Regions from separate parts of the Pantoea vagans genome, predicted to be linked through region 3. Evidence: predicted binding sites of a transcription regulator. Region 3 holds the regulator's gene; each other region holds the start of a gene.
What was found. Region 3 encodes LexA, which represses DNA repair genes until DNA is damaged. Its sites were predicted from a motif close to TNCTGTATGTACATACAGNA; they were not measured.
Positions count from the first base shown of each region.

Region 1: the regulator LexA is predicted to act here: its motif matches at 1,106-1,125, upstream of dinB (DNA polymerase IV).
Region 2: the regulator LexA is predicted to act here: its motif matches at 3,765-3,784, upstream of LK04_RS10515 (metal-dependent hydrolase).
Region 4: the regulator LexA is predicted to act here: its motif matches at 3,039-3,058, upstream of sulA (SOS-induced cell division inhibitor SulA).

Region 1 covers NZ_CP011427.1:3,121,594-3,129,114, forward strand. Annotated here, with positions in the region: gene dinB (DNA polymerase IV) at 38-1,093, opposite strand; gene dpaA (peptidoglycan meso-diaminopimelic acid protein amidase) at 1,337-2,080, shown strand; gene LK04_RS14620 (class II glutamine amidotransferase) at 2,051-2,818, opposite strand; gene lpcA (D-sedoheptulose 7-phosphate isomerase) at 2,869-3,447, opposite strand; gene fadE (acyl-CoA dehydrogenase FadE) at 3,691-6,135, shown strand; gene mtnK (S-methyl-5-thioribose kinase) at 6,169-7,368, opposite strand; gene mtnA (S-methyl-5-thioribose-1-phosphate isomerase) at 7,474-7,521, shown strand, end outside.
Region 2 covers NZ_CP011427.1:2,256,187-2,263,707, forward strand. Annotated here, with positions in the region: gene LK04_RS10490 (fructosamine kinase family protein) at 1-393, shown strand, start outside; gene LK04_RS10495 (YniB family protein) at 398-934, opposite strand; gene hxpB (hexitol phosphatase HxpB) at 1,078-1,746, shown strand; gene kduI (5-dehydro-4-deoxy-D-glucuronate isomerase) at 2,055-2,891, shown strand; gene kduD (2-dehydro-3-deoxy-D-gluconate 5-dehydrogenase KduD) at 2,903-3,664, shown strand; gene LK04_RS10515 (metal-dependent hydrolase) at 3,804-4,394, shown strand; gene LK04_RS10520 (L-cystine transporter) at 4,548-5,939, shown strand; gene LK04_RS10525 (DUF6515 family protein) at 6,136-6,519, shown strand; gene osmE (osmotically-inducible lipoprotein OsmE) at 6,573-6,908, opposite strand; gene LK04_RS10535 (multidrug effflux MFS transporter) at 7,099-7,521, shown strand, end outside.
Region 3 covers NZ_CP011427.1:3,732,787-3,740,307, forward strand. Annotated here, with positions in the region: gene LK04_RS17305 (quinone oxidoreductase) at 1-94, shown strand, start outside; gene pspG (envelope stress response protein PspG) at 279-512, opposite strand; gene dusA (tRNA dihydrouridine(20/20a) synthase DusA) at 775-1,770, opposite strand; gene traF (conjugal transfer protein TraF) at 1,866-3,116, opposite strand; gene zur (zinc uptake transcriptional repressor Zur) at 3,570-4,091, shown strand; gene LK04_RS17330 (CsbD family protein) at 4,160-4,372, opposite strand; gene dinF (MATE family efflux transporter DinF) at 4,533-5,858, opposite strand; gene lexA (transcriptional repressor LexA) at 5,983-6,597, opposite strand; gene LK04_RS17345 (diacylglycerol kinase) at 6,703-7,071, opposite strand; gene plsB (glycerol-3-phosphate 1-O-acyltransferase PlsB) at 7,199-7,521, shown strand, end outside.
Region 4 covers NZ_CP011427.1:2,523,350-2,530,870, forward strand. Annotated here, with positions in the region: gene LK04_RS11845 (YccF domain-containing protein) at 1-81, shown strand, start outside; gene yccS (YccS family putative transporter) at 93-2,231, shown strand; gene LK04_RS11855 (TfoX/Sxy family DNA transformation protein) at 2,228-2,857, opposite strand; gene sulA (SOS-induced cell division inhibitor SulA) at 3,079-3,570, shown strand; gene ompA (porin OmpA) at 3,920-4,990, shown strand; gene matP (macrodomain Ter protein MatP) at 5,064-5,531, opposite strand; gene LK04_RS11875 (AAA family ATPase) at 5,585-7,447, shown strand; gene fabA (bifunctional 3-hydroxydecanoyl-ACP dehydratase/trans-2-decenoyl-ACP isomerase) at 7,515-7,521, shown strand, end outside.

The DNA.
Region 1 (7,521 bases), 610 kb from region 3:
AGGGTTAGGGTGAGGGTGAGGGAAAACATCAGCACGATTACCACCCCAGCACTAACTGCCGTTCCAGCTGGGGATCCACCAGCGTCACATGCAATCCCACCAGCCGTACACCACGCCCTGCGCGCCGCTCATCCCACGCCTGGCGAGCGACGGCGATCATGTCATCCTTGTTTAACACCTGCCAGACGTGCTCTTGCGTGGTCTGCTGGAAATCATTGAACTTAAGCTTCACACCCTGTCGCGCGATCTGCTTATCGGGACGAATGTTGGTTAGCCGACGATCCAACTCCTCATAGAGGAAATCGATAATCGCCAGACACTGCTCCCAGCTGTGAATGTCTTCCATCAACGTCCGTTCGACCCCCAGTGATTTGCGCTCACGCTCCACCACCACATCGCGGTCATCAATGCCGTTGCTGCGTTCCCACAACACACGCCCGAACTTGCCAAAGCGTTTCAGCAGCAGCGCCAGATCGCTGCGCTGTACATCCGCGCAGGTGTGCAATCCCATCTCTTCCAGCTTTTTGGTGGCCACTTTGCCAACGCCGGGAATTTTGCTCAGCGGCAGCGTCAGTAAAAAGTCAGGCATGACCTGCGGCGTAATCACATATTGCCCATTGGGCTTATTCAGATCCGAGGCGATCTTGGCGAGGAATTTAATCGGTGCGATACCCGCCGAGGCGGTTAAGCCGGTTTCACGCAGGATATCAGCACGGATCGCCTGCGCCATGAGCGTAGCTGAACCCTGGCAATGCCCGCTGTCGGTGACATCCAGATAGGCTTCATCCAGTGAGAGCGGTTCAACCAGTGCGGTATAGCGCGAGAAGATATCGCGGATCTGGCGTGACGCCTCTTTATAAGCATCAAAACGCCCAGGCAAGAGCCTGAGATGCGGACACAGCTTCAGCGCCGTTGCGGTTGGCATTGCGCTGCGCACGCCGTATTTACGCGCTGGATAGTTGGCGGTGCTGATCACCCCGCGCTGCACGCGGCTGCCGCCGATGGCGATGGGAATATCACGTAATGAGGGATCGTCGCGCATTTCCACCGCTGCGAAAAAGCAGTCCATATCAACATGAATGATTTTACGCATACGCCCTCCGAATACTGGATAAGTATACAGCAGCGAAAAATATCGGCAATAAATGTTGTGCGACGAATTAAAGTTTACAAAATTCTGGTCGTAATCCCTTTAGGAATGCACCATTTTCACCGACACTGACTTGATTAAACGTCAGACAATGTTAATGTTGCGCTGCGGTAGCGGATATTTCCGATAATGCAATACCAAGACGCTCAGCGTCATCGTCTCTCTTCACTTCAAGGTATACACAGAATGGGCAGAATCGCATTGTTGCTTGCGATGATTCTTATGCCAGTCCTTAGCTGGGCAATTTCGCCAGAGCCAACCCAACCGTCGGCTCCGGTGAGCAAAGAGTTAAAGAAACAGTTACTTGGCACCCCCGTTTTTATTCAGATTTTCAAGGAAGAGCGTACGCTGGAACTGTACGGCAAAATCGGTAATGAATATCGTCTGCTGGACAGCTATCGCATTTGTAATTTCTCTGGCGGTTTAGGGCCTAAACGTCGTCAGGGCGATTTTAAGAGTCCGGAAGGGTTTTATAACGTTAAGCTCAACCAGCTAAAACCGGACAGCCGTTTTTACCGCGCAATTAACACCGGATTCCCGAATCAATATGATCGCGATAAAGGTTATGACGGTAACTATTTGATGATCCATGGTGATTGCGTATCGATTGGCTGCTACGCCATGACCAATGCATCGATGGATGAGATCTTCACTTACGTTAACGCCGCGCTGCGTAACGGTCAGCAGGACGTGCAGATTAATATCTTCCCGTTCCATATGACCGACAGCAACATGCAGCGTCATCGTTACTCGACGTACATCAACTTCTGGCGTGAACTGCAGCCGGGCTATGCGTACTTTGAAAAGTACCATGTGCCGCCGACGGTGAATGTGACCACCACCGGGCAATATGCGGTCAACAGCACGCCGGTGATTTCAACACCGGATGCTGCCTCGAAGTCATTCCTGGCGCTCACCCAGGCAAAATAATGCCCACTCGCCTGGCACTATCCGGTGCCAGGTTTCATTCCCCGTCAGCGGCTGTGTCGCAATTACTGTCACCACATCTTTTGGCGTGGTTTGCTGCAAAAAATCAATCTCTACATCCTGATCGAGCAAGGTGGCTTTGCCAAACGGCGCACGGCGCGTAATCCAATACAGGTTGGTTGAGCAGAACGCCATCAGGTAACGCCCGTCAGACAGCAGCATGTTAAACACGCCCTTCTGCCGCAGTTCGCCTGCCAGCTCAGCAATATAGCGAAACACCGCTGGCCAGTTGCCCGGCGTACGCGGATAGCGCTCAGCCAGTTTATGCAGGATCCAGCAAAATGCCTTCTCGCTGTCCGTTTCACCCACGGGTCGAAAATGGCCGGTTTCCAGTTGGCGATAGCCTTTTAGCTGCCCATTGTGCGCGTAAGTCCAGTTGCGGCCCCACAGCTCACGGGTAAAGGGATGCGTATTTTCCAGCGACACTTCACCACGGTTCGCCTGGCGGATATGTGCCACAACCGAATGCGATTTGATCGGGTATTCCTGCACTAAGCGGGCAATCGGTGAGTTAAAGCTGGGTTGTGGATCTTTGAAGGTGCGGCAGCCTTTCCCTTCATAAAAGGTAATGCCCCAGCCATCTTTGTGCGGCCCGGTTCCACCGCCACGCTGCACCAGACCGGTAAAACTGAAACAGATGTCCGTAGGGACATTGGCGCTCATCCCGAGCAATTCGCACATAGCAACCGCCTTAAGTCAGAACCTCCCACGCGGGTGGGAGGGACACGTCATTACTTAACCATCTCTTTTTCGACCAGCAGCATCAAGATATGAATCACTTTAATGTGAATCTCCTGAATGCGGTCGGCATAGCCAAAGTGCGGTACACGAATTTCGATATCCGCCGTGCCAGCCATTTTGCCGCCATCTTTACCGGTCAGGGTAATCACTTTCATGCCTTTAGCACGTGCCGCTTCCACCGCTTTGATGATGTTTGCGGAGTTACCGGAGGTCGACAGACCGAGCAGTACATCGCCTTCACGGCCCACAGCTTCGATATAGCGTGAAAAGACGTAGTCATAGCCGAAATCATTACTCACGCAGGAGAGATGGCTGACATCAGAGATGGCAATTGCCGGGTAGCCAGGACGATTTTCACGGTAGCGCCCGGTCAGCTCTTCAGCGAAGTGCATCGCATCACAGTGTGAGCCACCGTTGCCGCAGGAGAGCACTTTGCCACCGGCCTTGAAGCTATCAGCCAGCAGCACCGCGGCGCGCTGAATTGCGTGAATGTTCGCTTCATCACTCAGAAACTTGTTGAGCGTATCGGCTGCTTCATTAAGTTCCGAGCGAATAATGTCCTGATACATAGGGATGTCCTTTAGAGGAAAGATTGACCCTGCAAGTTTAACGGAATGGGGCAAAGCCGCAAAGCGCCCGCATCGAGTAAAAACACCTTGTGAGCTAACCGTTTCGCGTGTTCTTGACGGCAAGCGGTGATTTTGTGAGTTCCGTTGTAATTGCGATGTAAACAGATTGCTAAATCTCGTCCGCTGCTCTAAACCTTAATGCATAACAGGTCAGACCTCTTACAACTTACGGAGCAGTTCATTATGTTGCTTGCCTCGATTGTCGCAACGCTGATTTTGATTAGCGCCCTCTTCTACCATCAAGTGTCGCTGCGCATCAGCAGCGTGGTTCTTCTGCTGTGGACGGCAGGACTCGCCGCTGCAGGCCTCTGGACGCCTTGGCTGCTTCTGCCTTTGGCGATTATCCTGCTGCCTTTCAATTTGCCAGCCATGCGCCGCAGCATGTTCTCAAAACCGGCGCTGCACAGCTTCCAGAAAGTGATGCCGCCGATGTCTCGTACGGAAAAAGAGGCCATCGATGCCGGTACCACATGGTGGGAAGGCGACCTGTTCCGCGGCAAACCAGACTGGCAGAAACTGCATAACTATCCTCAACCGCGTTTAACGGAAGAGGAACAAGCCTTTATTGATGGGCCGGTTGAAGAAGCCTGTCGCATGGCCAACGATTACCAGATCACCCACGAGTTGGCTGATTTGCCACCCGAGCTGTGGGCCTATCTGAAACAGCATCGTTTCTTCGCCATGATCATCAAGAAAGAGTATGGCGGCCTCGAATTTTCGGCGTATGCACAAGCGCGCGTCCTGCAAAAGCTGGCGGGCGTATCGGGCATTCTGGCGATTACCGTTGGTGTACCAAATTCACTCGGCCCAGGCGAATTGCTGCAACATTACGGCACTGATGAGCAGAAAGATCACTATCTGCCGCGTTTGGCGCGTGGTGATGAAATTCCTTGCTTCGCGTTAACCAGCCCGGAAGCGGGTTCGGATGCTGGTGCCATTCCCGATACCGGTGTGGTGTGCATGGGTGACTGGCAGGGTCAGCAGGTGCTGGGTATGCGCCTGACCTGGAACAAGCGTTATATCACTCTGGCACCGATTGCGACCGTGCTGGGCTTAGCCTTTAAACTGTCCGATCCCGATCACTTACTGGGCGATGTCGAAGAGTTAGGCATTACCTGTGCATTAATTCCGACTCAAACTCCCGGCGTGGAAATTGGTCAACGCCACTTCCCGCTCAACGTGCCGTTCCAGAATGGTCCAACGCGCGGCAAAGATATTTTCGTACCGATCGATTTCATCATCGGTGGTCCAGCCATGGCCGGTCAGGGCTGGCGCATGCTGGTTGAGTGCTTGTCTGTGGGTCGTGGCATCACCTTGCCATCCAACTCGACCGGCAGCCTGAAAAGCATTGCGTTGGCAACCGGGGCTTATGCGCACATTCGCCGCCAGTTCAAAGTTTCCATCGGCAAGATGGAAGGGATCGAAGAGCCACTGGCGCGCATTGCGGGCAACGCCTACGTGATGGATGCCGCTGCAACCTTGATCACCAGCGGCATTATGCTCGGTGAAAAACCGGCGGTGCTGTCCGCCATCGTGAAGTATCACTGCACCCATCGTGGTCAGCGCGCGATTATTGATGCGATGGATATCGCAGGCGGTAAAGGCATCATGCTCGGTGAGAACAACTTCCTGGCACGTGCTTACCAGGGCGCGCCGATTGCTATCACAGTGGAAGGGGCCAATATCCTGACCCGTAGCATGATCATCTTTGGTCAGGGGGCGATTCGCTGCCATCCTTGGGTGTTGGAAGAGATGAACGCGGCCGCCAAAAATGATCTGGTTGCTTTTGACCGCGCACTCTTCAGCCATATCGGCCATGTCGGTAGTAACAAAGTACGCAGCCTGTGGCTTGGCTTAACCGGCGGCCGCACCAGCGCTGCGCCAACCCGTGATGTGACGCGTCGCTACTACCAGCAACTCAACCGCCTCAGCGCCAACCTCGCGCTGCTGTCAGATGTTTCAATGGCGGTGTTAGGCGGCAGCCTGAAACGCCGTGAGCGTATCTCTGCGCGCTTAGGCGATGTGCTGAGTCAGATGTATCTGGCGTCCGCCACGCTGAAACGCTATGACGACGAAGGCCGCAACGAAGCGGATCTGCCGCTGGTGCATTGGGGCGTCCAGGATGCGCTGCATCAGGCGGAAGTGGCGATGGAGGATCTGCTGCGTAACTTCCCGAATCGCTGGGTCGCGGGCGCACTGCGCATGGTGATCTTCGCCGGAGGTAAACACTGCCCGGCGCCGTCAGACAAGCTGGACCATAAACTGGCGAAACTGCTGCAACTGCCATCCGCTACGCGCACCCGTCTGGGACGCGGTATGTATTTGACGCCAAGCGAGCATAACCCGGCAGGCCAACTGGAGCAGGCGCTGCAGGATGTCATGGCAGCAGAAGTGATTCATGAACGTCTCTGCCAGCAGCAGAAAAAACATCTGTCCTTTACCCGACTGGATGCACTGGCGCAGCGTGCGCTGAAAGAGGGCTGGATTGATGAGAGCGAGGCGAAAGTGTTAACCCGAGCCGAAGCCAGTCGTCTGAAAGCGATTAATGTGGATGATTTTGCACCTGAAGCGTTGGCGGCCCCGAAGCCACAAACATCCGCCAAAACACACGAGAATGAAGCCGCGTAAGCCTAACCGGCGGCCCTCGGGCCGCCCTCAATTTTATCCTGCCTGACGAATCCGCGCGATCAACGCATCAACATCCGCAATATGGTCTGCTGCCAAAATCAAAGTACGACCCAGCGTAATGCAGCTACGAATACATTCCGTGCGCATCGTGTCATCAGCAATCTGTTTGAAATCAGCCACGTGTGACATCCCGACCGTGCGGCGAATCAGCTCCGTGCCGCAATAGCCGATGGTGTCACTCCACACTTTGCGCAGGAAGGCTTCAGCATAGCCCGGATAGGCCAACGCAACGTCAGTGGTGTTCGCCTGTGCCAGTTCCAGGAAGCGGCGAGAGAATTGGCTCCACACTTCATGCACATCACTTAAGCGACGCTCACGCCCTTCCGCGGCTTCACGCGGTGCCAGCAAGCCCGGCAGGCAGCAGTAGTTAATCAGCAGATTGCCGATGGCGCTGCCAACATCAAAACCGATCGGGCCGAAATAGCCAAACTCAGCGTCAATCACCTTCAGGCTGCCGTCTGCCACAAAGATCGATCCGCTGTGCACATCGCCGTGTAATAAGGCTTCGGCATCCGCGAAGAAACGATGCTTCAGACCGGCAACGGCAATTTTCAGCGCATCGTCAGTGCGTAGGCTGACCACCAGCGACTCCAGCGCAGCGGGGTATTTATTGCGTTCGTGATCGATGAAGGGATCGTTGAAGAACAGGTCTTCGGTGATTTCGCACATTTCCGGGTTAATGAAGCGCGCCACCTCGGCTTTTTTCTTGTGCGGATGCAGGAAGAAATCAGACGTATGGAACAGCGTCTGCGCCAGATACTCTCCCAGCTGATGACCGGCTTGAGGATAGTAAGCCCCTTTCACCAGTTCGCCGCGCCAGATGCGATGGCTGGAGAGGTCTTCCATCACCATCACTGCCAGTTCGGCATCGTAATGGGTGACGTTGACGGTGTGCGCTGGGCAGTGTTTATAGTGCTCAACCAGCGTCTGCGCCTCCAGACGCGCGCGATCCAGCGTTAGCGGCCAGGACTCACCAACGCAGCGTACGTAGGGCAATGCCTGCTTAACCACCACACGGCTCTGACCTTGATTATCAAAAATTTTAAAGACCAGGTTGAGATTGCCATCGCCGATCTCCTCTGCGCTGACCAGCGCTGACGGATCGTCCACACCGCCAAATTTTTTAGCATATTCCACCGCATCAGCAGCGGTGAAGGTACGGTATTGCGACATTGCCTGTTCCTCGACATTCGATAGTAATAAGCCGTTTGGACGTCTATACATCCGTCACGCATGTTGGCACAATAGCCGCTATTAACGCAACAGGGATTTCACACCATGCAAACACTTCGTACCACCAGCCTTGAGGTCCGCGATAACCAACTG
Region 2 (7,521 bases), 1.5 Mb from region 3:
AATACAGAGTTGATTGTTGATTGTGTGCAGCGCGCCCTGGCTAACCATCATCCTCAGCCCTCTTTGTTACACGGTGATTTGTGGCCTGCTAACTGTGCAGGCAGCAGCAGCGGGCCATGGTTGTTTGATCCGGCCTGTTATTGGGGCGATCGCGAATGTGATTTAGCAATGCTGAGCTATTACGCCGATTTGCCTCGGCAGATTTACGAGGGTTACCACGCCGTGTGGCCGCTGGCGGAAGGTTTTTCACAGCGTCAGCCGGTTTACCAACTGTATTATCTGTTGAACCGTGCCAATGTGTTTGCTGGCAACTGGGCAAATGAAGCGCAATTCGCCATTGACCAGTTGCTGGAAGAAGATGTGTCAGGACAGCGTCAGGCCAAACCGGCCTGACCGCTTAAAGCATGCCTAACAGCTTGAGTACAAAGTATCCGGCAATCGCAATGACGATGGGCAGGATATAGAGCGGGAATATCTGTAGCAGGATGGTGTGGCGCGGCACATGGATTTTTTCTTCCAGCTGCGCGCGAGTCCGCCCTTCCGAACCTTTCGCTTGCTCCAGAATCATTTGATCCTCTATCCCTTCTTTAATATGGCGAGATTGACGCCACATCCGTGCACCAGACGCCTGCAACGCAATCCCGACAAAGATCAGGATGTAGATGATCCAGAAGCCGATGTTGGCACCGCCGTTGAATTCAGGCACCGGAGAGTTTTGCCAAAATACGTTTAAAAACGGCGTGTTGAACTTGACCATATCCACCATGACGTGGACAAAATCGAGCATGACGGCATCAATGCCAGGCTGCTTTTCACTGTGTTTAAACATGAAGCCGAGGATTGAGATGATGGTCGATAGCAGCGCTGGAATGAAAATGACCCAGCCGGCCACTCGCTTAAGGATGGCGATGCGGCCAGCCTGTTGATAAGTCATGGTGTTTCCTTCACATACAGTAGTTTTGCCCTAAGTCTACCTGCACTGATGCATTTTTTCCTGAAAAATGCGTAACCTGCCGTGAGTCGGTTTTCCAGGCCTGCCATGTTAAGGTATGACAAATTTTTAAACGGAGCTGTTGTATGTCTTATCGTCGCCCTGTCGTGGCCGCTATTTTTGATATGGACGGATTGCTGATCGATTCAGAGCCGTTATGGGATCAGGCCGAGCTGGATATTTTTTCCAGTCTGGGTGTGGATATCTCCCGCCGCCACGAACTGCCGGATACCTTAGGTCTGCGTATTGATCAGACCGTGCGCATGTGGTTTGAAGCGCTGCCGTGGAATGGGCCAGATCAAGCCGAAGTGACGCAGCGGATTATTGCGCGTGCGCTGGGCTTAGTTGAGGAGACACGACCACTGTTGCCGGGTGTGGAGCAGGCTCTGCAACTTTGCCAACAGCAGGGATTAAAAATCGCCCTCGCCTCTGCGTCTCCTCTGTTTATGTTAGAGCGTGTGCTGGAGATGTTCGATCTGCGTCACTATTTCGATGCTATTGCGTCGGCGGAAGCCCTTCCTTATAGCAAGCCACATCCTCAGGTGTATCTGGATGCTGCCGCTAAGTTGGGTGTTGATCCGTTGAACTGCGTGACGCTGGAAGATTCGTTTAATGGCATGATCGCCACTAAAGCTGCACGCATGCGTTCCATCGTGGTGCCAGCGGAATCGCATCGTGACGATGCACGTTGGGCGCTGGCGAATGTGAAGCTGGCGGATTTGACAGAGCTGCGGGCTGAGCATCTGTTTAACTAATGCCATCGGTTCGGTCGCTGTACGTTCAGGCGCTCAAGCCAGGACAGACCCGTCCGATCGCAAAGACAACACGCATCCCTGCAGATCGGCCGGGCCATCCTTGGCCCGGACGCTTTGCTCTTCGGACGGGTCTGTCCTGTCTATAGCACGTTAATCATCGCTTTAATAAATGCATGCATTGTGCGTTTTTGATCGTCCACACAAATAAATAAAACAACGTTTCATTTTTATTGAATTACCATCCCATCCTGCCTAAGATGCCCAAAGACCCGATTCGGGACACTTCCTTTAACATTGAGAGGCCTGAGATGGACGTTCGTCAAAGCATCCACAGTGAGCATGCAAAGAATCTCGATACTGCGGGACTGCGCCGCGAATTCTTGATCGAAAAGATCTTTGAGGCAGATAACTACACACTGACCTACAGCCATATTGACCGCATCATTATCGGTGGCGTGATGCCGGTGCAGCAGTCGGTGACTATCGGAGAGGAAGTCGGCAAGCAGTTGGGCGTCAGCTATTTTCTTGAACGCCGTGAATTAGGGGTGATAAATGTCGGCGGGCCGGGATTGATTGACGTTGATGGTAAAACCTGGGAGATCGGCCATCAGGAGGCCCTGTATGTGGGGCAAGGGACGAAGCGCGTCATCTTCCGCAGCAGCGATGCCCGCCATCCTGCAAAGTTCTACTACAACAGTGCACCGGCGCATACGCGCTATCCCGACAGGAAAATCACGCTGGAGGATGCCGTCAAAGCCACACTGGGCGATGCCGCCACCTCGAACCGTCGCACCATCAATAAATTCATCGTGCCGGACGTCCTTCCCACCTGTCAGCTCACCATGGGATTGACCCGCCTTGATGATGGTAACCTGTGGAATACCATGCCCTGCCATACCCATGAGCGCCGCATGGAAGTGTACTTCTATTTTGATATGCCAGATGACAGCGCCGTGTTTCATATGATGGGACAACCACAAGAGACGCGCCATTTACTGGTGCATAACGAGCAAGCGGTTATCTCACCCAGTTGGTCTATCCACGCCGGTGTCGGCACCCAACGCTATACCTTTATCTGGGGCATGGTCGGTGAAAATCAGGTGTTTGATGATATGGACCACGTCAGTATCAGCGCGCTGCGCTAACAGGAGGCACAATGATCCTTAACGCATTCAATCTCGAAGGCAAAGTTGCGCTGGTGACCGGCTGTAATACTGGCTTAGGCCAGGGGATGGCATTGGGTCTGGCGCAAGCAGGCTGCGATATCATTGGAGTAAACCGCGCAGGTCCGGCTGATACCCAAGCCAAAGTCGCAGCGTTGGGGCGGCGCTTCTGGTCCATTCAGGCCGATCTCACCAAGCCGACAGGGGTGCCGCACATTGTCGAGCAAGCCGTTGCCTGTGCCGGGCGCATTGATATCCTGGTCAACAATGCCGGTATTATTCGCCGCGAAGATGCACTCAATTTTAGTGAGCAAGACTGGGATGATGTGATGAACATCAACAGCAAAAGCCTGTTTTTCCTGTCTCAGCACGTTGCCCGCCAGTTTATTGCGCAGGGTAACGGCGGCAAGATCATTAACATTGCCTCAATGTTGTCATTCCAGGGCGGTATTCGCGTACCTTCTTATACCGCATCGAAAAGCGCAGTAATGGGCTTAACCCGCCTGATGGCGAATGAGTGGGCCAAACACGGCATCAACGTCAACGCTATTGCACCGGGTTATATGGCAACCAATAACACCGAGCAACTGCGCAGCGACGAATCGCGTAATGAAGAGATCCTGGGACGTATTCCATCGGGCCGTTGGGGTAACCCCGATGACATGATGGGGCCGATCGTGTTTCTCGCCTCAAGCGCGTCTGACTATGTTCAGGGATATACGTTGGCCGTCGATGGTGGATGGTTAGCACGCTAAGCTAACCTGTTCTTTTCCCGCGTCATTATGACGCGGGGAAGTGAAAAATATTAACGCTTCGTTACAGCGTCACCATTCTCATTTACTGGATAAATCCCTATACTGGATGCATCGACAGTTTTTGCAGCCAGGTTTCATCATGACGGCCGAAGGCCATATCATTTTTGCCATTGCCAGCGCGATTTTTGCCAAGCGCGCGGAGTTGACGCCGGTTTTGGCTAGCGCCGATTGGTGGCATCTTGTGCCTGCTGCGCTGTTGACTTGCCTGCTGCCTGATATCGATCATCCTAAATCCGTGCTGGGCCAGCGTTTAAGATGGATATCCCATCCGATTGCGCGCGCCTTCGGCCATCGCGGCTTTACGCACAGCTTGCTGGCGGTCGCGGTCAGCTTGTGGCTGTTCCAGATTAATGTTCCCGCCGACTGGTTTTTACCCGCAGATGTGTTGCAGGGCATGACGCTGGGTTATCTCAGCCATATCATCGCCGATATGCTTACCCCCGCTGGCGTCCCGCTGCTGTGGCCCTGCCGCTGGCGCTTTCGCCTACCTTTGCTGAATAGCCAGAAAGGCAATCAACTAGAGCGTGCGTTGTGCCTGGCATTGGTGGGTTATGCACTGTGGTTCCCGCCCGGCACGCCCTCTTTTGGTGCTAACGGCTGGCCAGAACAACTGTTCAATACGCTACAAAATGGAGTGGGTCGGGTAATAAACGGACAGAAAGAGCAATAAGCATACAAATTGCGAGATTAAGTTATAAGCCATTCTTTTTGGATATAAGCCTGCACTTTCATGAACTGGTAACATTCCTGACATTCCCTGACGGGAATTGACTATTTTCCGCGCCAGCTCATGACGCTGCGCGGCTCATCTCTGGAGTCGAGCATGGATTTTCCCCTCATTCTTAATATCGTGGCCTTTGTCGCGCTGCTGATTGTTCTCAATCGCATTGGCAACCAAAGCTGGAGTTTGTCGAAGCGCGTACTCACCGGTCTGGTGTTTGGCGTGTTTTTCGGTTTGGCGCTGCAAACCATTTATGGTGAGAACAGCCCGGTCGTGAAGGACTCGATTAGCTGGTTCAATATTGTCGGTAATGGCTATGTGCAGTTGCTGCAGATGATCGTCATGCCTTTAGTGTTTGCCTCTATCCTCAGTGCCGTTGCGCGTCTGCATAATGCTTCTTCACTGGGCAAAATCAGCGTACTGACCATTGGTGTGCTGCTGTTTACCACCGCCATCTCCGCCTTGGTAGGCGTGCTGGTCACCGGACTGTTTGGCCTGAGCGCGGAAGGTTTAGTGCAAGGTGCCCAGGAAACCGCCCGTCTGAGCGCGATTCAGAGCAACTATGTCGGCAAAGTGGCTGATTTGAGTACGCCGCAGTTACTGCTCTCCTTTATCCCGAAAAATCCGTTTGCGGACATGGCGGGTGCTAACCCAACCTCAATCATCAGCGTGGTGATTTTCGCCGCCTTCCTTGGTGTCGCGGCTTTGCAGTTGTTGAAAGATGACAAAGTCAAAGGCGAGCGTGTGCTGGTAGCTATCGATACCCTGCAATCCTGGGTGATGAAGCTGGTGCGTTTGATCATGAAGCTCACCCCTTACGGCGTGCTGGCGTTGATGACCAAAGTGGTAGCGGGCTCTAACCTGCAAGACATCATCAAACTGGGTGGTTTCGTGGTGGCTTCTTACCTTGGTCTGGCCATCATGTTCGGGGTGCATGCCCTGCTGCTGTCAGTTAATGGCATTAACCCAATGCGTTTCTTCCGCAAAGTGTGGCCAGTGATTACCTTCGCCTTCACCAGCCGTTCCAGCGCGGCCAGCATTCCGTTGAATGTGGAGACGCAGACGCGCCGCCTGGGTGTGCCAGAATCGATTGCCAGCTTCTCTGCCTCGTTTGGTGCCACTATCGGTCAGAACGGCTGTGCTGGTCTCTATCCGACCATGTTGGCGGTGATGGTCGCGCCAACCGTGGGCATCAATCCATTTGATCCGATGTGGATTGCCACCCTGGTCGGTATCGTCACTCTCAGCTCTGCCGGTGTGGCTGGCGTGGGTGGTGGTGCCACCTTCGCGGCACTGATTGTCTTGCCTGCGATGGGTCTGCCAGTGACGTTAGTCGCCCTGTTGATCTCCATCGAACCGTTAATTGATATGGGCCGTACCGCCTTGAACGTCAATGGTTCGATGACGGCCGGTTCTTTGACCAGCCGCTGGCTCGGTTTGACCGATAAAAAAGTACTGGAAAGCGACGAACACGCCGAACTGGCGCACCGCTAATCTTCCACAGCCAGACAACGGCAGGCCGCAAAGCCTGCCGTTTTTTTTGGCTTCAGCTCCGCAATTCAGCCTAATCGTGGTGCCAGCGTCAGGAAAGTGTTAAGCATGGTAAACAGACGAAAAATCAGCCATTTTTCACTTGAGTTTTAGCGTGCAAAGGCTAATTCTGCTATCAGTCATAGCAGGAGAAACACCGATGAAAAACGTTATCGCCTCGGTGCTGGCGTTAACCTTATTAACACCAGCCATTAGTTTTGCCCACCCTTACGGATGGGGACCAGGTCCAGGTCCACATTGGGGTGGCGGTCCACGTTGGGGTGGCCCCGGCCCGCTGCGCTTCTTACCTGAAGCGGCAACTGCGGTGCTGATCGGCGGCCTGACCTATTACATGCTGAATGGCAATTACTATCAACGTCAGGGTGACACCTACGTCGTGGTGCAAGCGCCTGAAGCGCCACCATCAGGCGGTATGCGGGTGCTGGATTTCAACGGTAAGCGCTACTATGTGCAGGAAGGCCACTATTACCAGCGCGAAGTCGGTGGTAATTATGTCGAGGTGCCGCGTCCCTACGGACTCTAAGCCCAACGAAAAACGGCCCGTCTTAGACGGGCCGCTTCGTTAATCTGTCACGCTTACTGTGCGGCTTGCGGGTCAGTATCGTAATCTTTGCAGCTCTGGAAACCGTAATTCATGACGCGACCCACATCGTTATAACTCACGAAGTAGGTTTGTTGTTTACCATCACGCTCACCGATAACATAAGTCTGGCAAGTACCACGGGCATGCACCATGGTAATTTCAGTCGACGGCGGTCCAGCAATCTGGCGAACCTGGTCGCGGGTCATGCCTTTTTTCACATCCTTCACCACCGGCTTAGTCACATAGCTTTCGGCTTTGTCATAAGTCGTACAACCAGACAGGGCTACCAGCGTTAACGCAGTAGCGATACATCCCAGCACTTTATTCATCTTTATATTCCTCATACTTTGTCCATGTCACACTAATCCTGGAACATAAATCCAGATTTATCAAATCACTGGCTTCGCTTTCAGCCCATTCTGAAGCGTTAGTTTTTCGTAAAGTTGCTGTGTTGCGGCCTCCCGCTTCGTATAATCCTCCGGCAAAAAAATCTTAAGACAGAAAGAAAACAGAGGATCAATGACACCTGCACACTCCAATCGGTTGGTTTACGCCATTACGCTCGGCTTGCTGGCGGCACTCGGGCCGTTATGTATCGACCTGTATTTACCCGCACTACCTGAACTGGCTCGCGACCTGCACACCGAAACCGCCACCGCACAGCTGAGTTTAACCGCCGGTCTGCTGGGTCTGGGCGCAGGCCAACTGCTGTTTGGTCCCATGAGCGACAAATTCGGTCGTATTAAACCGTTGCTGTTATCGCTGGTGCTGCTGTTTATTGCCTCAATTGGCTGCGCACTGGCTAAAGATATTCATTCACTGCTGGTCGCTCGCCTGTTTGAAGGCTTAGCGGGCGCGGGCGGCGCAGTCCTGTCGAGAGCCATCGCGCGCGATATGTACAGCGGCCATGAATTAACGCGATTCTTCGCGCTGTTGATGTTA
Region 3 (7,521 bases):
AGAAGAGCAGAAGTTTGCCTTGAGCGATGCGGTACGTGCGCATCAGGTGCTGGAAAGCCGCGCCACACAGGGCTCAAGTTTACTGATCCCCTAAAAGTTAAGGGCTTCCCGAAGGAAGCCCTTTTTTTCTTTCTTTTTATAGTTCGCGCTGGTGTAGGGTCAGCGGCGATGAATTCGTTTGAATTACTTTACGCATCCTGACAGAAAACATAAGTAAAAAATATGTTTAAATGCAGATTCGTACTAAGCAATTATTCACTCTGTGATCGCCCCCGCATTTAGCGCCAGCCATTCCTGTCTAAGTGACTGATTTTTCTTTTCAGTCTGTTCAATTTAGCTTCACCACTTGGTGTGGTAAATGCGCGGTAAAGCCAGACGGTGACCACTGCCAGCACCAACCATGGCAACAACTTGATAACAAGTGCAAACAATCCGCCCAGGAACATAACGACGGTGGCGACGATCAATGCCGCAATGACACCCAGCAATGAGACGCCGGTCAACAGCAGCATCAGAAAAAAGCCGATAACAAATAAAATTTCCACGAAGGCTCTCCTGTGTAAGTAACACAGTGTGCATTACAAGATGCGTGCCAAATTAGAAATTTAGGTAATGTGTTGAAAATCAAGGAAAAGATTGAGGGTTAAGCTAAATGCAGTGATGAGATTCACTAAGTTGTGGCGTGATAAAAACCACATCTTAACAGCTTAATGATTCCTGATAATCTTCAAGGGCGGCCTGAAGGCCGCCCCTACGACGTCAGATAACGTGAGATCACGCTTCTTGTGGAATTCTATCTGCCACTAAGGCTAGTGCCGCTTCCAGCACACGAACATCCGCACCCGGTTTATGCGCATTTTCACTTAAATGACGACGCCACTGACGTGCACCCGGAATGCCCTGGAACAGACCCAGCATATGACGAGTGACGTGACCAAGATAGGTTCCCTTGCTGAGTTCTGCTTCGATATAAGGATACATCGAACGCACCACGGCAACCGGATCCACCAGCGCACTGTCGCGACCAAACAGCTCACGATCCACCTGCGCCAGAATGCCGGGGTTTTGATAGGCTTCGCGGCCCATCATCACGCCATCCATATGCTGCAAATGCGCTTTTGCTTCTTCCAGGGTTTTAATGCCGCCATTGATGGCCATGGTCAGCCCGGGGAAATCACGCTTCAGTTGGTAAACGCGTGGATAGTCGAGCGGTGGGATTTCACGGTTCTCTTTCGGGCTCAAACCCGAAAGCCAGGCTTTGCGGGCATGAATAATAAAGGTGTCACAATTTCCCTTATCCGCCACGGTGCCAACGAAATCACACAGGAATTCATAACTGTCTTGCTCATCAATACCGATGCGCGTTTTGACCGTCACCGGAATGCTCACCACATCACGCATGGCCTTAATGCAATCAGCGACCAATGCCGCATCAGCCATCAGGCAAGCACCAAAACGGCCGTTCTGGACGCGATCGGAAGGGCAACCGACGTTGAGATTGATCTCATCGTAACCCCGTTCCTCCGCGAGTTTTGCGCACTGCGCCAATGCTGCAGGATCGCTGCCACCTAACTGCAACGCGAGCGGATGTTCCTCTTCACTGTAAGCGAGATAATCACCTTTGCCGTGAATGATAGCGCCCGTGGTCACCATTTCGGTGTACAGCAGTGTATCGCCGCTTAACTTGCGGTGAAAATAACGACAGTGGCGGTCGGTCCAGTCCAGCATCGGGGCGATGGAAAAACGTTGCGAAGAGAAAGTATCGGTCATGAAGCGCAGCAAATCCGGAGTGAGTTAAGTGATGACAATCTGCGCAATGATACCACAGTAATAACGGGCGACACAGCCGCCCGTTATTACGGGTTTTAGAAGTTAAATCCGAGCTGCAACATGCCGCCCCAGGTATTGTCATCACCCACCGAACCGGCGAGATCCAGATGAACCGTGTTGTTAAACGGTGACACACCCAGACCGGCAGTAAAGACGTTAGTGTCGTTGGATTTCATATCCGCACGATAACCCGCACGTAAGGCCAACCACTCCAGCACGCGATATTCAGCACCCACGCCCGCATACTGGCTGCTCTCTTCAGACTTAAAGCGTTTGGTTTCAGTCAGATCAACATCACCAGCCAGCGTGAACGCACCGTAATTCCATGCCACGCCCGACGTGACCAACGGACGGATTTGGTAGGTATCGCGATAGCCTTCCACCGTTTTCGTATCAATATCACGTGAAATCAGGTTCTGACCGGTGACACCCACTGTCCAGTGGTCGCCAAAATCGGTTGCGACACCGGCATCAATGTTGAAGCCAGTGTCAGAGCTGCGGTACTGACTGTTGTTGATGTTACTTTTATCGAAGTTATAAATACTGGCGGTGTAGTTGTACAACCAGGTTTTCTGCAATTTCGGGGTAACGCCTACTGAAACCGGATGACCGGCAACGTTGAACTCATGGGCCAGCGCAACGCCGTAGTCGGTGACTAATGCTGCCAAACCGTTACCGCTGGACGTTAATTTATCCTGGTCGCCTGGCAAAGGAATCACCGTGCCGTCTGCGACACCGCGCAGATAAGTGATATCACTCTGGGAAACATTGGCCTGCACATGTGCTGTACCGTAGGCTTTGGTGATAAATGCAAAGGGCAGCGTTTCATTTGGCACGGTAACCGCAAAGGCTACACCCGCAGTGCCATGGGCTTTATCACCCTTTAAACCTTCCAGCTGATTAGCCATATCCCCGGCGGCAGCCTTGAGTTCTGGATAGCCTCGCAGATAATCGGCAAACGTCAGATTATCAATCACGTCTTTGTAGCGATCGACGCTGTCGCTGATGTCATCGACTTTGTTAATTAATTTATCGGCGTCCGTAACCTGAACACCCGCCGAAGGGAAAATAATGCTGACGTTATCTTCAGGTTTGGCTTTGGTCATCAATGCCGGGTTGGCCAGCACCGCCGAACTCCAGGTGGATGAGGCGACGCCCGTCCCCCCCATCGCATCGTTGCGTGCGTCATACCATGTACCCGCTGCCAGAGCTGAAGAAGAAAGAAATACCGCATTCAAACCAATAAGATAAGCAACTTTTTTGTGCCTGAATATTGTCTTCACCATGAGCCTGCCATCACCTTTGAAATGTCGCTGAATCACTCAGAAACGAAACAGTTTAGTTAGCCGCTATTCTGAACCCTGGCTAACGCATCATTGCTGTGAATTAAAAGGAAATAGCACTGCTATTCACAGAATTGGCTGCGCAGACACCATTCTGCTGTTTTGTTATGCAGAAAAATGAACAATACGTAAATTGATACCAGAAATTACTTAAGACCTTTTGAACCTTAGACGCTAACCCGGTGAGTTGCAAAGCAAAATCAGGACGGTTTTTATGCTATCTGGCTGATCTAATAGAGAGTATGAAATTGCTGGAATGGATAAGAGTTGCAGAATGGGAAAGTTAATTCATTGATTATCGTGGGTTTTCTTAGACAACATAAGAACAAAAAGCAATCACAGCAGGGTAAAAGTTTGTGTGATAAAATAACATCGCCTGCAACCTGGAGAATGTTTATGTCAAACCTCACGCCCGCACAACTGCTGACTCAAGCAGAATCACTTTGCCTTGATCGCGGCGTGCGCCTGACCACTCAACGCGCTGAAGTGCTGCGTCTGATGGCCGAGCAAAATGGTTCGATCAGTGCCTATGACCTGTTGGATCAACTGCGCATCAGTGAACCGCAGGCTAAACCGCCAACGATTTACCGTGCACTGGATTTCCTGTTAGAACAAGGGTTTATTCACCGCGTTGAATCTAACAACAGCTACGTGGTGTGCCATCATTTTGATGAACCAGCCCATACCTCAGTCATGCTGGTGTGTGACGGCTGTGCGGCTGTCAGTGAGAAACATGCTCATGGGGTGGAAAAAATTATCGCAGGCTTGGCCGATCAGGCAGGTTTTTCACTGCGTCATACCGTCATTGAAGCGCATGGGTTGTGTGAAAATTGTGCAGAAGTCGCCGCGTGTAAGCACCATGACAGCTGCGATCATGACCATGAAATTGAGAGTAAAAAGAAGGTAAGAAAAGGGTAGTTGGCACTTCCTTGTGCCGTGCCGACGGGTGATCGGCGGGGTAGGAGCATCATCCTTAAAGCGGCTGCTTACCAACGGTAGTCTTTATTATGACTTTCCCAGTCTTTGACTTCCGTTTCGGCTTGCTCTTTCGCATAGCCATAACGTTCCTGAATTTTGCCGACAAGCTGATCGCGTTTACCTTCAATGACAGTCATATCGTCATCCGTCAGCTTGCCCCATTTCTCTTTCATCTTCCCTTTGAACTGCTTCCAGTTACCGCTCGCTTCGTCTTTGTTCATCATAATCCTCCACGTCATCCTGAGTGAGATAAGATGATCCCCTACAAAAGCAAGGAAACATCTACACAACGCGCTACTCATTTGCGCCGTTTGAGATAATTATAGTACCCGGCGTGGATTGCGCAAAAAAATACAGAATAATCTGTAGGTTACGCTTCGCTTATCCGGCATTGAACCAGGTGTCACGCTGCCAGTGACGACGCCACACCCACCACAGCGTTACGCCTCGCAACGTAAGAAACACCGTTACCGCCAGCCATAAGCCATGGTTTCCCAACCAGGGGAGTGATAGCAGAGCAACGCCATAACCCACCGCTGCCATCACCATGCTGTTGCGCATTTCGCGTCCGCGCGTGGCACCAATAAACATGCCATCCAGCAGATAGCACCATACGCCGACCAATGGCAGAATCACCTGCCAGACTAAATAGCGATCGGCCATTTCACGCAGTGTCTCCAGCGAAGTGAGCAGCGCCACGATATATGGACCGGTAAAGGCGTATATCAGGGCAAACATTAACGCGACAATCCCCGCCTGACGGCAGGCTGCATGCCAGATAAGTAATAATCGGCTGCGATCTTTTGCCCCGACAGCCTCCCCTGAGCATGCTTCGACCGCATAGGCAAAGCCATCCAGCGCGTAGGCGGTAAAGGTGAGGAACATCAGCAATACCGCGTTGACTGCCACCACGTCTGGCCCGATGCGCGCGCCCAACAGAGTGAGAGAGGCAAAGCAAATCTGCACCATCAGCGAACGCAGCATAATGTCGCGATTGAGCCGGAACAGGCGCGCAGCATCACCGCGCCAGCTTTGCTTGAGCAGCGTAAAATGGATACCGCGCAGCCTGAGCACGCGCGCTACCATCCATAAACCGACTCCCAGCGTCACATATTCTGCCAATGCGGTTGCCGCCGCAGCCCCCGCCACGCCCCAGTGCAGTTTCAGTACGAAGAGTAAATCGAGCAGAATATTGACCAGGTTCCCAACGATCAGCAGCACCATGGGCGCCCTGGCATACTGCACGCCTAGCAGCCAGCCAAGAATCACCAGATTGGCCAGTGTGGCCGGCGCGCTCAGCCAGCGAATTTCGATAAATATTTGCGCCTGCTGCTGCACTTCTGGGCTACCGCCCATCAACGTTGCCGCGAGAGTGCTCGCAGGCGTTCGCAGCAGCGCAAACGACAAGCCTGCAACCAAAGCAATCAATAAGGGTTGTATCAACGCGCGCGCCAGTGCGGTTTTATCATTGGCACCAAAGGCCTGGGCCGTCAGCCCGGTGGTGCTCATGCGCAGGAATAGCAGCAGCATAAAGATGAAGCTGGTCGCTGTAGTACCGACAGCCACGCCGCCCAGATAAATAGGACTATCGAGATGACCAATCACCGCCGTATCAACCACGCCGAGCAGCGGGACAGTAATATTGGAGAGGATCATCGGCAGCGCCAGCCGCCAGAGTGCTTTATCTGAAGAGGAAAACAGCCGCATCCGCCCGTTCCGTTGTTGCGAAGATCAGCCTGATTCCTCACGCTGAACCAAAAAAGTCCGACGCAAAGAATCAGTACTTCATACTGCGATAAGCGCTACCGCAGCGGGGGAGTTCAAAAAGAGATTAGAGCCATTCACCGTTACGCACGATGCCCACAGCCAGACCTTCAACGGTCAGAGACTGTTCACGCGTATCGACCACGATCGGCTGGAAATCGGTATTTTCGGGCAGCAGATGTACAATAGCGCCCTGCTTTTTCCAGCGTTTTACGGTGACTTCATCATCAATACGCGCCACCACGACCTGGCCATTACGCACTTCCTGAGTCTTATGCACCGCGAGCAGGTCGCCATCCATAATCCCGATATCTTTCATCGACATTCCACTTACGCGTAACAGGAAATCAGCGTTAGGTTTGAACAGATTAGCATCAACCTGGTAGTGAGCTTCGATGTGTTCCTGCGCGAGCAGCGGCTCACCGGCGGCTACGCGGCCAATCAGCGGTAAACCTTCGCTGACTTCTTCTTCCATCAGCAGACGAATACCGCGTGAAGCACCCGAAACAATTTCGATAACACCTTTACGCGCCAGCGCTTTCAGATGCTCTTCAGCAGCATTGGGCGAGCGAAATCCCAGTTGCGAAGCAATTTCCGCACGCGTTGGCGGCATGCCCGTCTGGTTAATATGGTCGCGAATCAGATCATAGACCTGTTGCTGCCTTGCTGTTAACGCTTTCATCCCGCCCCCTGGTTGTTTATACAGTCGCTGTGAGTATATACAGGTATTGGCGAAATGAAAACCAAAACAGCGGCGAATTAGCGCAGCGCGGTGAATCTGGAATGGCTATCGCAAATGGGACCAGAGCAGTGTGATCCAGACAAACAGGGCCAGCAAGATAGCCAGTAATACCGCCGCTGAACCCATATCTTTTGCGCGTCCTGCCAGCGGATGCCGCTCTTCGCCGATGCGATCCACCACCGCTTCGATGGCGCTGTTAATTATTTCAATAATGATCACCAGCACCACTGAGCCAATCATCAGCACACGAGAAATGACATCGATATCCAGCCAGCAGGCCACGATAACGGCGATCACTGCGGCGATCGCTTCCTGACGAAATGCCGCTTCATTCTGCCAGGCAGCGCGTAACCCCTGCCAGGAATAACCGGCTGCATTCACTATTCTTTGAAAACCGGTGACATTATTTGCCATGCTGGTGGAACCCTTGATTGATTTTGACGTCAATTTCTCGGCAGCCTGAGGTGGTGTCACCACAGATCTTCGCTGCACTTTCTGGTATGCTTGCCGCGCTTTGCTAACAAGAGGCTTTAAGTTGTCTATGTCAGGTTGGCGTAAACTTTATTACAAATTATTGAATTTACCACTCTCTATTTTGGTAAAAGGTAAGGTCATTCCGACCGATCCTGTCTCCGAACATGGGATCGATCCGACACGTCCGGTGATGTACGTTTTGCCTTATGATTCAAAGGCAGACTTACTGACACTGCGGGCGCAATGTCTGAAACATGATCTGCCGGATCCCCTGGCCCCCTTAGAGATCGATGGTACTCTACTGCCGCGCCACGTGTTTATTCACGATGGTCCGCGCGTTATCCCCTATTTCGTGGCCAATCCAGAATCCGTGAAGCTGTTTCACGATTA
Region 4 (7,521 bases), 1.2 Mb from region 3:
TTATGGCCAGTCGGTCGTCGCGTAGTGTCGGTGGAAGAGGCCCAGGCTGCGCGTGAAGCTAACGCGCGTCGTCGTTACTGAGGCCGCCTCCAATGCTTCAGAACGCGATGCCTGGCTGGCGACGTTATCTGTTTAATAGCAGCCTGCGCTACCTGTTACGCATCTTTTTCGCGCTTGCAGGCTGTGCGGCAGTGCCGTGGTGGTTGCAGCAGATAGAATGGACGATCCCCTTAACGCTTGGCGTAGTGGCTGCCGCGCTGGCCGATCTTGATGACCGATGGACCGGTCGCCTGCGCAATTTACTGATCACGCTAGTCTGTTTTTGCATTGCGTCAGTATCAGTTGAGCTACTGTTTCCTTATCCGTGGGCGTTCGCCATTGGCTTAGCGCTCTCCAGTTGGGGATTCATTCTGCTGGGTGCATTGGGGCAGCGTTATGCCACTATCGCGTTTGGTGCGCTGTTAATCGCCGTCTATACCATGCTGGGGATTGGTCTCTTCCCGCAGTGGTGGATGCAACCCGCACTGCTGTTGATCGGCGCATTGTGGTACAACCTGCTGACTTTTATTGGTCACCTGATCTTTCCTGTGCGACCCGTGCAGGAACAGCTGGCAGCCAGCTTCTCGCAACTGGCACGCTATCTGGAAGCCAAAGCGAATCTGTTCGATCCGGACGCTGGGGAACAAGATGACGCCAACATGGTTGCTACCGCCATGGTGAATAGCCAGTTGGTCGCGCAGCTTAATCAGACTAAAACCACCATTCAAAGCCGCTTACGGGGCGATCGCGGTTCACGCAGTACGCGCCGCAGCCTGCACTATTACTTTGTCGCGCAGGATATTCACGAACGCGCCAGTTCTTCTCATCTCCAGTACCACTTGCTGCGCAGCGACTGGCGATATAACGAAGTGCTATTCCGCTTCCAGCGACTGCTCAATATGCAGGCACAAGCGTGTCGTAAGCTGGCAGAAAACATTTTATTGCGCCAGCCGTGGCATCATGACAGCCAGTTTGAACGCACTTTCACCCGGCTTGAAACCGCCCTTGAACGCCTGCAACAGCAAGACCCACAGGACCCTCACATTCGTGCGCTATTTTGGTTACTGCGTAATCTTCGCGCGATTGATGCGCAGTTGGCCTCGATTGAATCGGAGCAAATGCTGGCCGATCCCCCCTCTTCTGGCGATACCCACCTGTCACGCGAGGGACTGAGCGGATGGCAAGATATTCGTCTCCGTTTGAGTCGCCATCTGAGCCCCGGCTCTGCACTGTTTCGCCATGCCGTCCGCATGTCGCTGGTGCTTTGTGTTGGGTACGCCTTCATTCAGATTACCGGTTTGCATCGCGGCTACTGGATTTTGCTCACCAGCTTGTTTGTCTGCCAGCCTAACTACAATGCTACGCGCCGACGTCTTGCCCTGCGTATTGGCGGCACACTGGCCGGCATTGCCATCGGCTTGCCGGTTTTGTGGTTAGTGCCGTCAATCGAGGGACAACTGGTGTTGATTGTGTTAAGCGGCGTGCTGTTTTTTGCCTTCCGCCAGATTCAATATGCGCAAGCCACGCTGTTCATTACCTTGCTGGTACTGCTTTGCTTTAACCTGTTAGGTGAAGGCTTCGAGGTCGCTCTGCCACGCATAGTCGATACGATACTGGGTTGTGGATTAGCCTGGCTGGCAGTGGCCTTTGTCTGGCCAGACTGGCGTTTTCGCAAGATTAGCGCGGTAGCTGACCGCACGCTTAACGCCAACTGCCGTTATCTCGATGCCATTATGGAGCAATACCATCAGGGCAAAGATAATCGCCTGGCCTATCGTGTGGCCCGTCGTGATGCCCACAATGCTGATGCTGAGCTTGCTTCGGTGGTGTCGAACATGAGCAGCGAGCTGAAGTTGCAACAACCGCTGCGCGAAAATGCTTTTCGGCTGTTGTGCCTCAACCATTCGTTCCTGAGCTATATCTCGGCTTTGGGGGCACACCGTGAGCAACTCACAGACCCTGAACTCCTGAGCACATTAGATGATGCCGTGTGCTTTGTGGAGGACGTCCTGCAAATTGAGCGTGTGGCGGATGCACAGGCGTTAGAGATGCAACAACAGCTAATGCAACGCTTAAGCACATTAAAAAACAGTTCAGAGTTGCAGGCACCCCTGGTGATACAGCAGTTAGGTTTGCTGATCGCGTTGCTGCCTGAAATTGCCCGCCTGCGTCGCACCCTGACCAGCCACTAACGTTGTGAACGCTCCACTTTGGGATCGATGTGGAGCGTTTTTACATACCAGGCGTACAACTCTTCTCGCGTGACCACCGGCAGTGCTGCCTGATGATGGCCCGAAATGGCGCCTTCCAGAGCCAGCAGTGTTTTTAAGCCAATATGTTTGTTGACTGCACGCAGTTTCAGCCAACTCTGACGTGACCCCATTTCGTGCAGCAACCTTACCGAACTGATGCCGACTCGATGCAACATCATCTCCATGCGTAAACTCAGGTTAGGCAAATCTTTTAAGCGCAAGGTGACGCTGCGCGTGGCGATTTCGTCCTGAGCGGCTTGCAGTGCACTGGCAGAAAGCTGCAAAAGTTGTTCGGCATCCTGCCATAACGTTGCATCGACCTTGTAGTAGTTCAATTGCACAGGTATGCCACGTTTACGATAGACCAGCGGCTCAAGTGCGCGTCTGGCGTGGTAGACCTGAAGCGCTTCACTGGCACGCAGGTAAAGTGCTTCTTCATTGATGTAGGCAAAAATCACCTTCTCAACCGTCAGCGCATATCCCCCAAACTGGGTGCGTGATTCGATCTTTCCGAGAGGTGCTAACTGAGTTTTTGACTGCACAACCATAGATTTGTTGGTTTTCATTACATCTCCTTTCCGTGAATTCTCATTAGAGAAAATTCCATAAAAACCTGGATATTCATTTGGTTAGAAGATAAAAAAATCCCATTAGCTGTTCAATGAATAAAAACATTTTGGCAGGATGTTGTGCAAAATTTGCGAGGTGTTTTCAGAAATTGAGGTTGATCTTTATCCAGGAAGACATTACTGTATATTCATACAGTCAATCACTGAGTGATTAAATTATGCGTACTCAATACTCTGGCCTTGCTGATCGTTCTTCCCGTTTTGCGACCCCAAGCTTAACGCAACCTTCTCTGGGTGGAATCACTGAACTGCGCTACAGCGAACAACCGGGTATGATGCAGATGCTGCTACTGCCGGTGCTGAAACAGCTCAGTGAACAATCGCGCTGGCAGCTATGGTTAACTCCTGCCCACAAGCTAAACCGTAGCTGGATGCAGCAGTCGGGTCTGCCGTTAGAGAAGAGTATGCATATTACCGAATCAGAGCGACTCAGCACTGTGGAAAGCATGGTGAAAGCGTTGCGTACCGGTAACTACAGTGTCGTATTGGCCTGGATTCCATACGAATTGAACGATGAAGAACGTCTGGAATTGGAATTAGCAGCGTCGGAAGGTGAAGCGCTTGGCTTAATAATGCGTCCACAAGGTCATGAACGCGTCCTGACAAGACAACCTAATCCGTCAAAAATTCCGTCGGATTTGTTTCATTAAGTAAAACCAGGAATTTTCTCACGCTATTTTTTCTTTAGATTGCAGCTAAGCCACTGATTCTTTTCCCGCCAGCTTTGACAATGGTTTAGCCGCTTTTTCTCAATCTGCTAGCGAAGATTTTGCCACGTGATTTGTTAAAATGTGTGTATAAATCCCTGTTTTTTTACTCACTGACCTCACATCATACTTGTAACTTTCCAATCTCGTTGTAGACTTTATCTCGCCAGGGTGCTCAATAACCTCCGTTTTTTCGGTAGAGTCAAAAGCGAGCGTTTAGACCCGGCGAAGGATTAACACAAAGAGCAACCTTTTTGCTCATTGCCTATTTGGATGATAACGAGGCGCAAAAATGAAAAAGACAGCTATCGCAATTGCAGTGGCACTGGCTGGCTTCGCTACCGTAGCGCAGGCCGCCCCTAAAGATAACACCTGGTACACCGGTGCTAAACTGGGCTGGTCTCAGTATCACGATACTGGTTACTACGGTAACGGTTACGAGAACAACAACGGTCCAACTCACGAATCTCAGCTGGGTGCTGGTGCCTTCATGGGCTATCAGGCTAACCCTTACCTGGGCTTCGAGCTGGGCTACGACTGGCTGGGCCGTATGCCTAACAAAGGCAGCGTGACCAATGGCGCGTTCAAAGCACAAGGCGTTCAGCTGGCAGCTAAACTGAGCTACCCAATCACTGACGACTTCGACGTGTACACCCGTCTGGGCGGCATGGTATGGCGTGCAGACTCTACTCAGACCAACCCAGACAACGGCCGCATCAGCAACCACGACACCGGCGTTTCTCCGCTGGCTGCTGTTGGTGTTGAGTACGCACTGACCAAAAACTGGGCAACTCGCCTGGACTATCAGTGGGTTAACAACATCGGTGACGCAGGTACCGTTGGTGCGCGTCCAGACAACAGCATGCTGAGCGTCGGCGTTTCTTACCGTTTCGGTCAGGATGAAGAAGCTGCACCAGTTGTTGCTCCGGCACCAGCTCCAGCGCCAGTTGTTGAAACCAAGCGTTTCACTCTGAAGTCTGACGTTCTGTTCACCTTCAACAAAGCGACCCTGAAGCCAGAAGGCCAGCAGGCTCTGGATCAGCTGTACAGCCAGCTGAGCTCAATGGATCCTAAAGATGGTTCTGTTGTAGTACTGGGCTTCACTGACCGTATCGGTTCAGAGCAGTACAACCAGAAACTGTCTGAGAAACGCGCTCAGTCTGTAGTTGATTACCTGGTATCTAAAGGTATCCCTTCTAACAAGATCTCTGCACGCGGTATGGGCAAATCTAACCCAGTTACTGGCAACACCTGTGACAGCGTGAAAGGCCGCAATGCCCTGATCGACTGCCTGGCGCCAGACCGTCGCGTTGAAATCGACGTGAAAGGTATCAAAGACGTTGTAACTCAGCCACAGGCTTAAGTTATCACGCAATAAAAAACCCCGCTTCGGCGGGGTTTTTTTATGTCTCTGACATCGCGAATGAACAATTTCGCTATTCGTTCTCCGTTCCGCCTTTGCCCAGAATCGCTTGCAAATCCTGCTTCAGAGTCGACATCTGACTGGCATACTTCTCTTTACGTTCTGCATCTTCAATCAACTGCACGATGGTCTCTGACAGCGTGTTGCTGCGTCGTTGAGCCAGTCCTGCCAGTCGTTGCCACACCAGATACTCAAGGTCGATAGACTTCTTACGCGTATGCTGATGCTCCGCATTGAAGTGGCGCTTACGGCGTGCACGGATGGTTTGCTTAAGTCGATTCTCGAGATCAGGATGAATATGCTGAGCAATCCACTCACCAACTTCAACGGGGCTGTTTTCCATTGTCAGTAAGGTATCCACCGCTGCCTGTGCAGCGCTGAGCTCAAGGTGACGGGTGATCGGCTCACCCTCCCGATGCTTTTTCACCAGGTATTTCCACTTCCATCCACTTTCAAGATTTTCGAGTTGCTGGTATTTCATCGGAATCTCATCGTGATCACGTAACAAACTAAGAATAACAGCTTTTTTCCTGGATGCAGCAAGGAAAAACATGTTGCGGTCATCACATTTCGGGCCGGAACTCCGCAGTGCTTAACCCGGTTGATTCCTGTATAATCGCGCTTTTCCTGAATCTGACTAATGCGAATATTTTGACCAGCACTCAAATTACGTGGCAAGCCCTGCAGCCGGATAGCACCCGCTACCAATCCATTTTCTCTCATGTCTCACTGGAGGATAGCGATAGTCTTGCCGCGGTTCAGCCGCGCCTGCTGAATGCGCTGGCGCATTTGCATCATCAAACACTGGGTTTTCCACTGCTGTTATTGCGTAGTCAGGAAAACAGCGACTATCTCGCCTGTATTGCCGAAGCCGCCCAACGCTTCCAGCCCGACGACGTTACGCTGTATGGCGGTGATTATCATGTGATGGGCGATAACATCAGCTTGATGCCACCCAGTGACGCTAATCGCCCCTTCACCAGCCAGGGCGGCGTGCACTACGCTGACTGGATTGAATCGGAACAGCTGTTTGGCTGTGTTCGCCAGTATAAAGATCGTATTCAGCCAGAACCGGGCCTGATTCATCGTGCCAACGGTGGAACCCTAATCCTTTCCGTCAACACGTTGCTGGCTCAACCGCTGCTGTGGCTGCGTTTACGTAAGTGCATTGAGCAAGGGCGCTTTGACTGGTATTCACAGGATGAACGTCAGCCGTTGCCGGTGAGCATCCCTTCGTTACCAATGCAGCTGCGTCTGGTGCTGTGTGGTGACCGTGATGCGCTGGCCAGCTTCCAGGAACTGGATGCTGAAGTGCATGAAATGGCGTTGTACAGCGAATTTGAAGAGAACCTGCAGGTCAATGATGAAGAGGACATGACCTTCTGGTGCCAATGGACACTCACACAGGCAGAGCAAGCTGGGCTGGAGCAACCTGAAGCGGATTTCTGGCCGCTGTTGATCACGGAAGGTGTGCGTTTTACTGGCGATCAAGACACGTTACCGCTCTGTCCACGTTGGTTACGCCGCCAGCTGCAGGAGACTGCGCTGCACGGTGACAACATGAATGCTGAAGCATTGAAAGATGCTCTGGAAGCGCGTGAGTGGCGCGAGAGCTACCTCGCTGAACGTATGCGCGATGAAATCCTGCTTAATCAGATCATGATTGAAACAGAAGGTGAAGTGGTTGGGCAGATCAATGGTCTGTCCGTGGTGGAATTCCCAGGCCACCCACGCCCGTGGGGCGAGCCTTCACGTATTACCTGTGTGGTGCATCCTGGCGATGGCGAATTCACCGATGTTGAACGCAAAGCGGAGTTAGGCGGCAACATTCATGCGAAAGGCATGATGATCATGCAGGCCTATCTGATTGCCGAGTTGGAACTTGATCAGCAGCTCCCCTTCTCTGCGTCGCTGGTGTTTGAACAGTCCTATTCCGAAGTGGATGGTGACAGCGCCTCACTGGCTGAGCTGTGTGCCTTAATCAGCGCACTGGCGAATCAGCCGCTCAATCAGCAAATTGCCGTAACCGGTTCGGTTGATCAGTTTGGTAATGTGCAGCCTGTCGGTGGCCTGAATGAGAAAATTGAAGGCTTCTTCCAGATTTGCCAGTCTCGCGAACTGACCGGTAAACAAGGGGTGATTCTGCCTGCCAGCAACGTACGTCATTTAAGCCTCAGCCAGGCTGTGGTCGATGCGGTGAAACAAGAGCAGTTTCACATCTGGGCGGTCGAAAGCGTCGATGAGGCCCTGCCGCTGCTGACGGGTGTGGCGTGGCAATCTGAAAGCGGTGAGTCACTGTTAAACACCATTCAGGAACGTATTGCCCAGTTCAATCAGCAAGAAATACGCCATCGTCCATGGCCGTTACGCTGGCTCAACTGGTTCAACCACCGCTGATTGATTTGCCCAGCGTACAACTGTTCGCTAATATTCGGGCTTCACTAAAAGAAGGCATATTGAGAACATGGTAG